DNA from 2 places in the Shinella sp. GW821-FHT10F02 genome. Region 1 is predicted to be linked to the other one. Evidence: predicted binding sites of a transcription regulator. Region 1 holds the regulator's gene; the other holds the start of a gene.

Region 1 (4,941 bases):
GATGCGCAAGGACGACGTGGCCGCCGCCACCCGCGAATTGCTGACCGGCTCCGCCGGCATGCTGGCGGCCGAATGATGGCCGAAAAGGCCGCCATGCTGACCCATATCGATGCCTCCGGCGAAGCCAACATGGTGGATGTCGGCGACAAGGCGGAAACGGTGCGTATCGCCGTTGCCGAAGGTTTCATCCGCATGGCGCCTGCGACGCTCGACCTGATCCTCAAGGGCGACGCCAAGAAGGGCGACGTGATCGGCACGGCCCGCCTTGCCGGCATCATGGCCGCCAAGCAGACGTCGAGCCTCATTCCGCTCTGCCACCCGCTGATGCTGACCAAGGTCGCCGTCGAAATCCGCGAAGACCGCGCGCTGCCCGGCCTGCGCGTCGAGGCCATGGCGAAGCTCACCGGCCGCACCGGCGTGGAAATGGAGGCGCTCACCGCCGTCAGCGTCGCCTGCCTCACCATCTACGACATGGCGAAAGCCGCCGACCGCGAAATGGAGATCGGCGGCATCCGGCTCGTCGAAAAATCCGGCGGCCGCTCCGGCGATTACAAGCGGGCAAACGCCTGATGTCGCTCCTGCCCGTCGCCGACGCCCTCGACCGCCTGCTTTCCCGGGCCAAGCCGACACAGCGGACGGAGACGGTTTCCCTGCATGACGCGCAAGGCCGCGTTCTCGCCGAAGACATCGCCGCGCGCCTGACCCAGCCGCCCTTCACCAATTCCGCCATGGACGGCTACGCCGTCCGCCATGCGGACATCGCGACACTCGGCGCCGTCCTCAAGGTCGTCGGCCTCTCCTCCGCCGGCCATGCTTTCGAAGGCTCCGCTGGCCCCGGCGAGGCCGTGCGCATTTTCACCGGCGCGCCCTTGCCCTCCTTCGCCGATACCGTGCTTCTTCAGGAAGACGCGGAAAAGCTGGGTGACGGCCGTATCCGCACGACCTTCCTCACGCCGAAAGGCCGGCATGTGCGCCCGCGCGGGCAGGATTTTTCCGAAGGCGAGACCGTGCTGAAGGCCGGGGCGGTGCTCGACGCCGGCCGCCTGACCGTCGCCGCCGCGATGAACCACTCGACACTTGTCGTCTACGCCCGCCCCCGCATCGCGGTGCTTGCGACCGGCGACGAGCTCGTCCCGCCCGGAACGCCGCCCGGCGCCAGCCAGATCATCGCCTCCAACACCTACGGCGTCTCGGCGCTCGCGCGGGTGGCCGGCGCGGAGGTGATCGACCTCGGCATCGTCGGCGACGACAAGCAGGCGATCCTGGAGGCCGTGCGCAACGCGCTGGCGCTTGATATCGACGTGCTCGTGACGCTCGGCGGCGCCTCCGTCGGCGATTTCGACCTCGTGCAGCCGGTGCTCGGCGAGGCCGGCATGGAGCTCGATTTCTGGCGCATCGCCATGCGCCCGGGGAAACCGCTGATGGTCGGCCGGCTGGGAGATATCCAGGTGCTGGGCCTCCCCGGCAACCCGGTCTCCAGCCTCGTCTGCTCGCTGCTCTTCCTGGAGCCGTTGGTGCGCCGCCTCGCCCGCCTGCCCGCAAAAAACCGCCGGCACCCGGCCATCGCCGCCGTGCCGCTCAAGGAAAACGACCAGCGGCAGGACTATGTCCGCGCCCGCATCGTCCGGGGACCGGCCGGCGACCTGTACGTGACACCCTTCGGCAAGCAGGATTCCTCGATGATGAAGGTCTTCGCCGAATCGGAAGGCCTGCTCATCCGCCCGCCGCACGCCCCGGCCGTGCCCGAAGGCGATCCCTGCGAAGTACTCCTCCTGCGCGAACCCTCCGCCTGAACAATATTATTATTTCCAAGGCCTTGCGGAACACATATGGAACAGATAGTGTCTGTTCTGGATTTGTTTCACGATTCTGGATTGTTTCAAGATTCTCGGTGGAGGGGCCATGCTCACGCGGAAACAACAGGAACTTCTCCTGTTCATTCATGAACGGATGAAGGAGTCCGGTATTCCTCCCTCCTTCGACGAGATGAAGGATGCGCTCGATCTCGCGTCCAAGTCCGGCATCCACCGCCTCATCACCGCGCTGGAAGAGCGCGGCTTCATTCGCCGCCTGCCCAACCGGGCGCGGGCGCTGGAAGTGATCAAGCTTCCCGAAGCCTATTCGCCAAGCCTCCAGCCGCGTCGTGGTTTTTCGCCGGCCGTCATTGAGGGCAGCCGCGGCAAGCAGCCGGTGCCGGCCGCCCCCGTGCAGCGCACGCCGCAGGCGGACATGTCGTCTTCGGTCTCGGTACCGGTCATGGGACGCATCGCCGCCGGCGTGCCGATCTCCGCCATCCAGAACAACACCCATGAAATCATGGTACCGGCCGAGATGGTCGGCAACGGCGATCATTATGCCCTGGAGGTCAAGGGCGACTCGATGATCGAGGCCGGCATCCTCGACGGCGACACGGTGATCATCCGCAACGCCACCACCGCCAATCCGGGCGAGATCATCGTGGCGCTCGTCGACGACGAGGAGGCGACGCTGAAGCGCTTCCGCCGCAAGGGCGCCTCCATCGCGCTCGAAGCCGCAAACCCGGCCTACGAGACCCGCATCTTCGGCCCGGACCGCGTGAAGATTCAAGGCAAGCTCGTCGGCCTCATTCGCCGCTATCATTGAGCGCCGTCTCGGCCTCGAAGGTGCCGCTGCGCCAATCATAGGTGCGGTGGCGGGACCAGGGCCGGTCGAGGGTTTCGACGGCGGATGTGATCTCGGCTTCGGAAAGCGGTGGAGCGGCCTTTTCGGCGCCGGGCTGGATTTCCAGGGCGCCAGTACGCCGCAGATGGCGAGCCGTCATCAGCCGGGCACCGGAGCGGCATGTTTCCAGCCGCAGGGCCTGGGACACGACGACGAGGTCGGCGGCATCGCAGGCGGTTCCGAGGAAGGCGAGGTCTTCCAGCGTGACGATCCGCCAGCCGCTCGGCGAAACCGCGGCGCAGAATGCCTTTGTTTCGCAGATGAAGCCCGTACCCTTTCCCGCCGCCTCCAGGGCGGATACCATGGCGGCCTTCGCCCTCTGCCGATCCGCCTTGTGGCGCGGTTTCCTCTGCTTTTCAGTTCCTTCAGCGGGTGCGGCGGCATCTTCTACCGTCAGGCCTTCGCTCTTGCGCATCTCCGGCTTGACGAGATCGCCGAGCCGTAGCGCGCGCCGCCATTGCGCATAAATGAAATCCGGCGGCCTTGCGCGGTTGGTCGCAACGGTGTCGCCGCGCCGGATCGCCACGAGGCGGCCGTCTTCCGAGACCAGCACTTCCGGCGCACGGCGTTCGTCCGGCCAGCAGGCGATGATGATGCCAAGCGCGACGAGCAGCGTGCCGGCATGGCGCAGCCGGGTGCGCAAAATGCAGGCCAGGCCGCCGCCGAGGCCGACCAGCAGGAAGGCGGACTGCGGAATCTGACCGGTGACGATTTCGCCTTTCCAGCTCGCGACCCAGGTCGAAAGCGCGATCATCCATTCGATGCCCTTGCCCATGATCGCGAAGGGAATGGCGTCGAGGCCGAACGGCATCAGCAGCACGGCGATGAGGCCGAAGGGCATGACGATCGTGCTGATCACCGGCATCGCCAGAAGATTGCCGGCGAGGCCATAGGCGGGAATGCGGTGAAAGTGGCCGATGGAATAGATCAGCGTGGAAAAACCACCGATCAGCGAGGAGAGCATGAGCCCGCCGAAGAAACGGCCGAGCGAACCGCCGAACAGTTGCAACGGCCCTCCCCGGCTTTCCCGCCGCATCGGCCGCTCGCGCCAGGCCGCGTAGCCCGCGACAAGCCCGAGCGTTGCCGCATAGGACATCTGGAAGCCGGGATTGGTGACGGCGGATGGTGTCACCAGCAGGATGAGGATCGCCGAGAGCGCGACATTGCGCAGGCTGATGGCCGATCGCCCGAAGAGCACGGCCACAAGCATGACGCAGATCATGATCCACGATCGCACGGCAGAGAGCGCGCCGCCCGAGACGAGAATATAGAGCGTCACCATGATGAGCGCGCCGACGGCGGCAATCTTCTTGGCCGGATAGCGCTCGGAAAAGCCCGGAATCAGCGCCATCAGCATGCGCGCACCGACGAGAAAGGTGCCGGCGGCGAGCACCATGTTAAGCCCGGAAATGGCCAATACATGGGCAAGCCCCGCCTGCCGCAGCGCCTCGACCGTGTCCGCGCCGATCGCCCGCTGTTCCGCCGTTACCAGTGCCGCGGCGATCGCCCCGGCATCGCCGCCGATGCGCCCCCGAATATGCTCGGTCAGGTTGTTGCGCCAGCGCGCGATCTCCTGCCTGATCCGCCCTTCCAGCCCCGCCTCGCCGGTCACAACACCTTTGGGCGCGCTGTAAAAATAGCCGACGGCGCCGGTGCCGGCGAAATAGGCATCGAAGGCGAAATCGTTGAGGCCGGCCAAGGCCGGGCCGGACGGCGGCCCGAGGCGCGCGCGCCCCGTTATGCCCGCGCCGATCGCGATCGGTTCATGACGGCTGCGGGCAAGCAGCGTGACGATGCCGGGCGGGCGCTTCAGCACCGGATCGCGCGTCGCCTCCAGTGCGATACGGTAGCGGATCGCCCCGCGCTCGTCGCTTTCACGCGACAGTACCCGACCACTGATTTCCGTGGTGACCGGCGTATCCAGGATGACAGTATCGAGCCGGGCGCTTTCCATGGCTGCAAGCAGCATGCCCACGGGAACGAGAAAAGCGGCACCCGCGGCGAGCGCCACCCAGTCCTCCCGGTGCCGCAGCCGCCAGGCGGGCCAGAACGTAACGCAGGCGAGAAGCAGCAGGGCATAAATTGGCGGATCGGTAGCGGCGGCAAACCACAGGGCGGCGCCGATGCCAAGGAAGACCGGCACGAACAGGAAGAAGTGGCCGTGCGCCCGCTCCTCGGCGAAGGCGGCATCAATTCTCTGGCCGGCAAGGCTTTCTCGAAACCGGCCGACGGCGCGCGCAT
Region 2 (4,941 bases), on a different contig from region 1:
TATCGGCGCGGGTTTTGCCCCGGCTATCCTTGACACCTCGGTCTATGACGAAGTGGTTCCGATCACCAATGACGAGGCCTTCGAAAATGCCCGCCTCGTTGCGCGGCTCGAAGGCGTGCCGGTCGGCATCTCGTCCGGTGCCGCACTCGCCGCCGCCGTCAAGGTGGGCAGCCGTCCGGAAAATGCCGGCAAGACCATCGTCGTCATCATCCCCTCCTTCGCCGAGCGTTACCTTTCGACCGCGCTTTTCGAAGGCCTCGGCGGCTGAGATCTGGCGGCCCGTTGCGCCAGCGCGCGGCGGGCCTTTCCCATACGGGACAGCATGATCCATCACCTCTCCCTCGGCGTTTCGGATATTGTGCGCGCAGCCGCCTTCTATGACGCCGCGTTCGCGCCGCTCGGCTATGGCCGGGTCTGGTCTGATATCCGGCCCGGCGAAGCGGGCCAGGCCGTCGGCTACGGACCACCCGGCGGCGGCGACAAGCTCGCCCTCAAGGAACATGGCGATGCCGCCGTGGCAACGGGTGCCGGCTTCCATGTCGCCTTCGCCGCGACGGACCGGCAGGCCGTGGAGGCTTTCCACCAGGCGGCCCTTGCCGCCGGCGGACGCGATAATGGCGCTCCGGGGCTTCGGCCCGATTATGGACCATCCTATTATGCCGCCTTCGTCATCGATCCGGACGGGCACCGGATCGAAGTGGTCTTCAAGGGTCCGGCCTAGTATCAGCGGACGGCTGGCTTTGATCCCGCCGCCCCCGCGCAATCACGCCATTGCCGCCATTCGATCACCGACGATGCGATAGGAAATCGCTTCCGCCAGGTGGATGCGGCCGACGATTGCGGCTTCGTCGAGATCGGCCAGCGTGCGGGCGACCTTGAGGATGCGATGATAGCCGCGGGCGGAGAAGCGCATCTTTTCCGCGGCGTCGCGCAGAAGCTGGAGGCCGCCGGGGTCGGGTTCGGCGACCTTTTCGACGAGCGCCGTCGAGGCGCGCGCATTGCTCGTCACCCCACCCATGCCGAGACGGGCGAAACGGTCGATCTGCAGGGCGCGGGCGCGGGCGACGCGGCGGGCGACGGTGGCGCTCGCCTCCGCCGCCATCGGGCGGATGAGGTCCGTGGCGGAGACGGCGGGCACGTCGATGCGGATATCGATACGGTCCATCAGCGGGCCGGAGACGCGGGCCTGGTAGTCGCTCATGCAGCGCGGGCCGCGGGCGCATTGCCTGCCGGGTTCGCCCGCCATGCCGCAGCGGCAGGGGTTCATGGCGGCGACGAGCTGGACGGCGGCGGGGTAGCTGACGCGGTGATTGGCGCGGGCGATGATGCATGCGCCGGTTTCGAGCGGCTGGCGCAGCGCATCGAGCGCCTGCGGCGAGAATTCCGGCAGTTCATCGAGGAAGAGCACGCCATTATGGGCAAGCGAGGCCTCTCCCGGCCGTGCCCGGGCGCCACCGCCGACGAGGGCGGCCATGGTGGCGGAGTGGTGCGGCGTGCGGAAAGGCCGGCGGTCCGACAGGCGGCCGCCGGACAGCTGGCCGGCGATGGAATGGATCATCGAGACTTCGAGGAGCTCCGCCGGCGAGAGCGGCGGCAGGATGGCGGCAAGGCGCGCGGCGAGCATGGATTTTCCCGAACCGGGCGGGCCGACCATCAGGAGATTGTGGTTGCCGGCGGCTGCCACTTCCAGCGCCCGCTTGGCGCTTTCCTGGCCGCGGATATCGGCGAGATCCGGCAGGTCGCCGGCCGGCGCGCGGATGGCCGGCGCGGGGCGCGACAGGACCTGCGTGCCCTTGAAATGGTTGACCAGCGCGATGAGACTGCGCGGCGCTAGAATATCGAGCCCGCCACCGGCCCAGGCGGCTTCCGCACCGTTCTCCGCCGGGCAGATTACGCCCTTGCCGAGTGCGTTTGCGCCCATGGCGGCGGGCAGCGCTCCGGCGACCGCGGCAATCGTGCCGTCAAGATTGAGTTCGCCGATGACGACATAGTCGTCCAGCGCGTCACCCGGCAGGGCGCCGAGCGCCATCATGAGGCCGAGCGCGATGGCGAGATCGTAGTGGCTGCCCTCTTTCGGCAGATCGGCGGGCGCGAGATTGACCGTCACCCGCTTCGGCGGCAGCGACAGGCCGGAGGCGTGGAGCGCGGCCTGCACCCGTTCCCGGCTTTCGGCGACCGCCTTGTCCGCCAGCCCGACGATCTGCATGCCGACCTTGCCGGGCGCCACCATCACCTGCACATCGACGGGCACGCCCTCGATGCCCTGAAACGCAATCGTGCTGACCCGCGCCACCATGATGGACTCCGCTCGCCCTGGCCGAAAACGACCCTCGCAACCGCCCCTGGGTTGCAGCTGGAAATCTGGCATGGAATTCGGAATGAAACAAGAACAATTATAGAACTTGCGCGAAGATTTTCCGCGTGCTGGTTGTGCTCGGTTGCATTTGCGGAACGAAGGCGGGACGTTCGCGAACGGAACGTCCCGCGCGCACCATTAGCGCTTCTTTTCGATGGCGTCCCAGAGCAGGGCGGCGATGTCGGCGCCGCCGAATTTCTTCACTTCGCGGATGCCGGTGGGCGAGGTGACGTTGATCTCGGTCATGTAATCACCGATGACGTCGATGCCGACCAGCAGGAAGCCGCGCTCGCGCAGCGCGGGGCCGATGCGGGCGCAGATTTCCTTTTCGCGCGCCGTCAGCTCCGTCGGCTCGGGGCGGCCGCCGGCATGCATGTTGGAGCGGGCATCGTGTTCGGCGGGCACGCGGTTGATGGCGCCGACGGGCTCGCCATCGACGAGGATGATGCGCTTGTCGCCCTTGCGCACGTCCGGCAGGTATTGCTGGGCGATGAAGGGTTCGCGGAACATCTGGCCGAACATTTCCAAGAGCGACGAGAGGTTGCGGTCATCCTTCGTGGAATGGAAGACGCCGGCGCCGCCATTGCCATAGAGCGGCTTCAGGATCATGTCGCCCATCTCGTCGCGGAAGCGGCGGATTTCGGCCGGATCACGGGTGATCAGCGTTGCCGGCATAAGGTCGGCGAATTCGGTGACGAAAATCTTCTCCGGCGAGTTGCGCACCCAGGCCGGGTCGTTGACGACGAGCGTCTTGGGGTGGATGCGCTCCAGCAGGTGCGTCGAGGTGATGTAGGACATGTCGAAGGGCGGATCCTGGCGCAGCAGCACCACGTCCATGGTCGACAGGTCGACGCGCTCCGGGGTGCCGAGCGTGTAGTGGTCGCCCTTGATGTCGCGCAGCTCCATCGGCTCGACGGTGGCATAGACCGTGCCGTCGCGCAGGCTCAGGCGGTCCGGCGTGTAGTGGAAGAGCTTGTAGCCGCGGCTTTGCGCCTCGATGCTCATGGCGAAGGTGGAATCGCCGGCGATATTGATGGTCGACACATGGTCCATCTGGACCGCGACGTTCTTGATCTTTGCCATGAAAAGTCCCCTCAGGAATGCCCGACACATTTAAGGTGCCCGAGGGGCGAGCGCAACGGGCGTGCAGCGCTCAGGCGAAACCGTCGATGCGGCAGGTGATGAGGTCGTGGTCGGAGAGCGGCCGGCCGGCCGGCGAGAGCGAGGAGACGATGCGCGTATCCGACACCGAAAGGCCGCGCGACAGGAACCAGTCGAGCTTCATCGAGCGTTCGGGCCAGCGGGTGATGAGGCTCGGGCGCGTCGTCATGACGTCGAGCGGGCCGCCGTGGCGGGTGAAGCCGCGCTCGGCGGCGCGGGCGAACAGGCCTTCCGCTTCGAAATCGCCGTCGGCGTGGTTGCCGGTGTTGAGATCGCCGCCGATGAGCATGGGGCGGCCGGGGAAGGCTGCCTCCAGCGCATCGATGAGGCCGACCATCTGACGCTCGCGATAGGCGGCGGTGGTGGCGCTTTCGAAATGGGTGGAGGCCAGCACGAGCGGACCGGATTCGGTGTTGATCACCGCGCCGATCGCCATGCGCTCGCCGAGCCGCGGCTGGTCGACCTCGCCCGTGAACCACAGGCGCTCGCCCGGCAGGCGCAGCAGGAAGGCTTCGTGCAGCGGCACGGTGGAGAGCAGGCTGTTGCCGTGCAGGCCGCGACGGTTGAACTGGTCCTTGCAGAATTCCAGCTCGGTATCCGAGCCGAGGCCGAGCTCGACGAATTCGACGCCGTAGAGATAGGCCATGCCGAGCTCTTCGGCGACTTCCGCGGTGGTGTGGCGCTGGCGGGTGCGGGCCATGCCGTCGTCCATCTCGGAGAGCAGCACGATCTCCGCGCCGGTGGCACCCAGATGTTCGGCGCTTTCCATCGGAAACAGGCAGCGCTCCAGGTTCCAGGCGGCGACCGTGAAGGGGAAGGGCAGCGGCTCGGCGCGCTCGGCGCTACCGCCGGCCTCCACCGCATTCATGCAGGCGAGATCGGCCATGTGGGCGTCATGCGCGGCGATGGATTTTTCGAGGCCGGCAATGGCGGCGCGTTCCACGCCGGTGGGAGCGGCCAGCCGGCCGACGGTTTCGCGGATCATGATGCGGCGACCTCCATGGCAGGAATGCTGGCTGCGATGGCGCCCTCGCCCGACCAGTCGATGCGCTGGCCGCTCTTGCTGTCGAAGAAGTGCAGCTTGGCCGTGGCGATGGAGAGCGAGGCGGTTTCCGGCAGCGGGATTTCCGAGGGGATGGCGGCGACGAGCGGCTGGTCGCCGACGACGCCGTGCACGAGGCGCTGCGAGCCCAGTTCCTCGACATAGTCGATGCGGAACGGCAGGTCGCCTTTCACGCCGTCGTGGATGTGCAGGTCTTCGGCGCGGAGACCCACGGTCACCGCGCCCTGGGTCGGCACCGTCGCGCCGAGATCGATGAGGGCGGGGCCGAGGGCGAGCTTGCTGCCGTGCAGCTCGCCGGTGACGAGGTTCATGGCAGGCGAGCCGATGAAGCTCGCGACGAAGGTGGTGGCGGGGCGGTGGT

Evidence for each region. Region 1 encodes LexA, which represses DNA repair genes until DNA is damaged. Its sites were predicted from a motif close to TGTTCNNNNTGTGTTCNG; they were not measured.
Region 2: a site for LexA is predicted at 2,386-2,403, ahead of AC1RWL_RS15270 (YifB family Mg chelatase-like AAA ATPase). Genes of this name have one in related genera too.

Annotation. Positions count from the first base shown of each region.
Region 1 covers NZ_JBXASL010000003.1:599,399-604,339, reverse strand. Annotated here, with positions in the region: gene trpC (indole-3-glycerol phosphate synthase TrpC) at 1-76, shown strand, start outside; gene moaC (cyclic pyranopterin monophosphate synthase MoaC) at 76-570, shown strand; gene AC1RWL_RS12670 (molybdopterin molybdotransferase MoeA) at 570-1,793, shown strand; gene lexA (transcriptional repressor LexA) at 1,903-2,622, shown strand; gene AC1RWL_RS12660 (ComEC/Rec2 family competence protein) at 2,603-4,941, opposite strand, start outside.
Region 2 covers NZ_JBXASL010000004.1:438,918-443,858, forward strand. Annotated here, with positions in the region: gene cysK (cysteine synthase A) at 1-268, shown strand, start outside; gene AC1RWL_RS15265 (VOC family protein) at 323-721, shown strand; gene AC1RWL_RS15270 (YifB family Mg chelatase-like AAA ATPase) at 764-2,296, opposite strand; gene gshB (glutathione synthase) at 2,495-3,439, opposite strand; gene AC1RWL_RS15280 (endonuclease/exonuclease/phosphatase family protein) at 3,510-4,502, opposite strand; gene AC1RWL_RS15285 (sn-glycerol-3-phosphate import ATP-binding protein UgpC) at 4,499-4,941, opposite strand, start outside.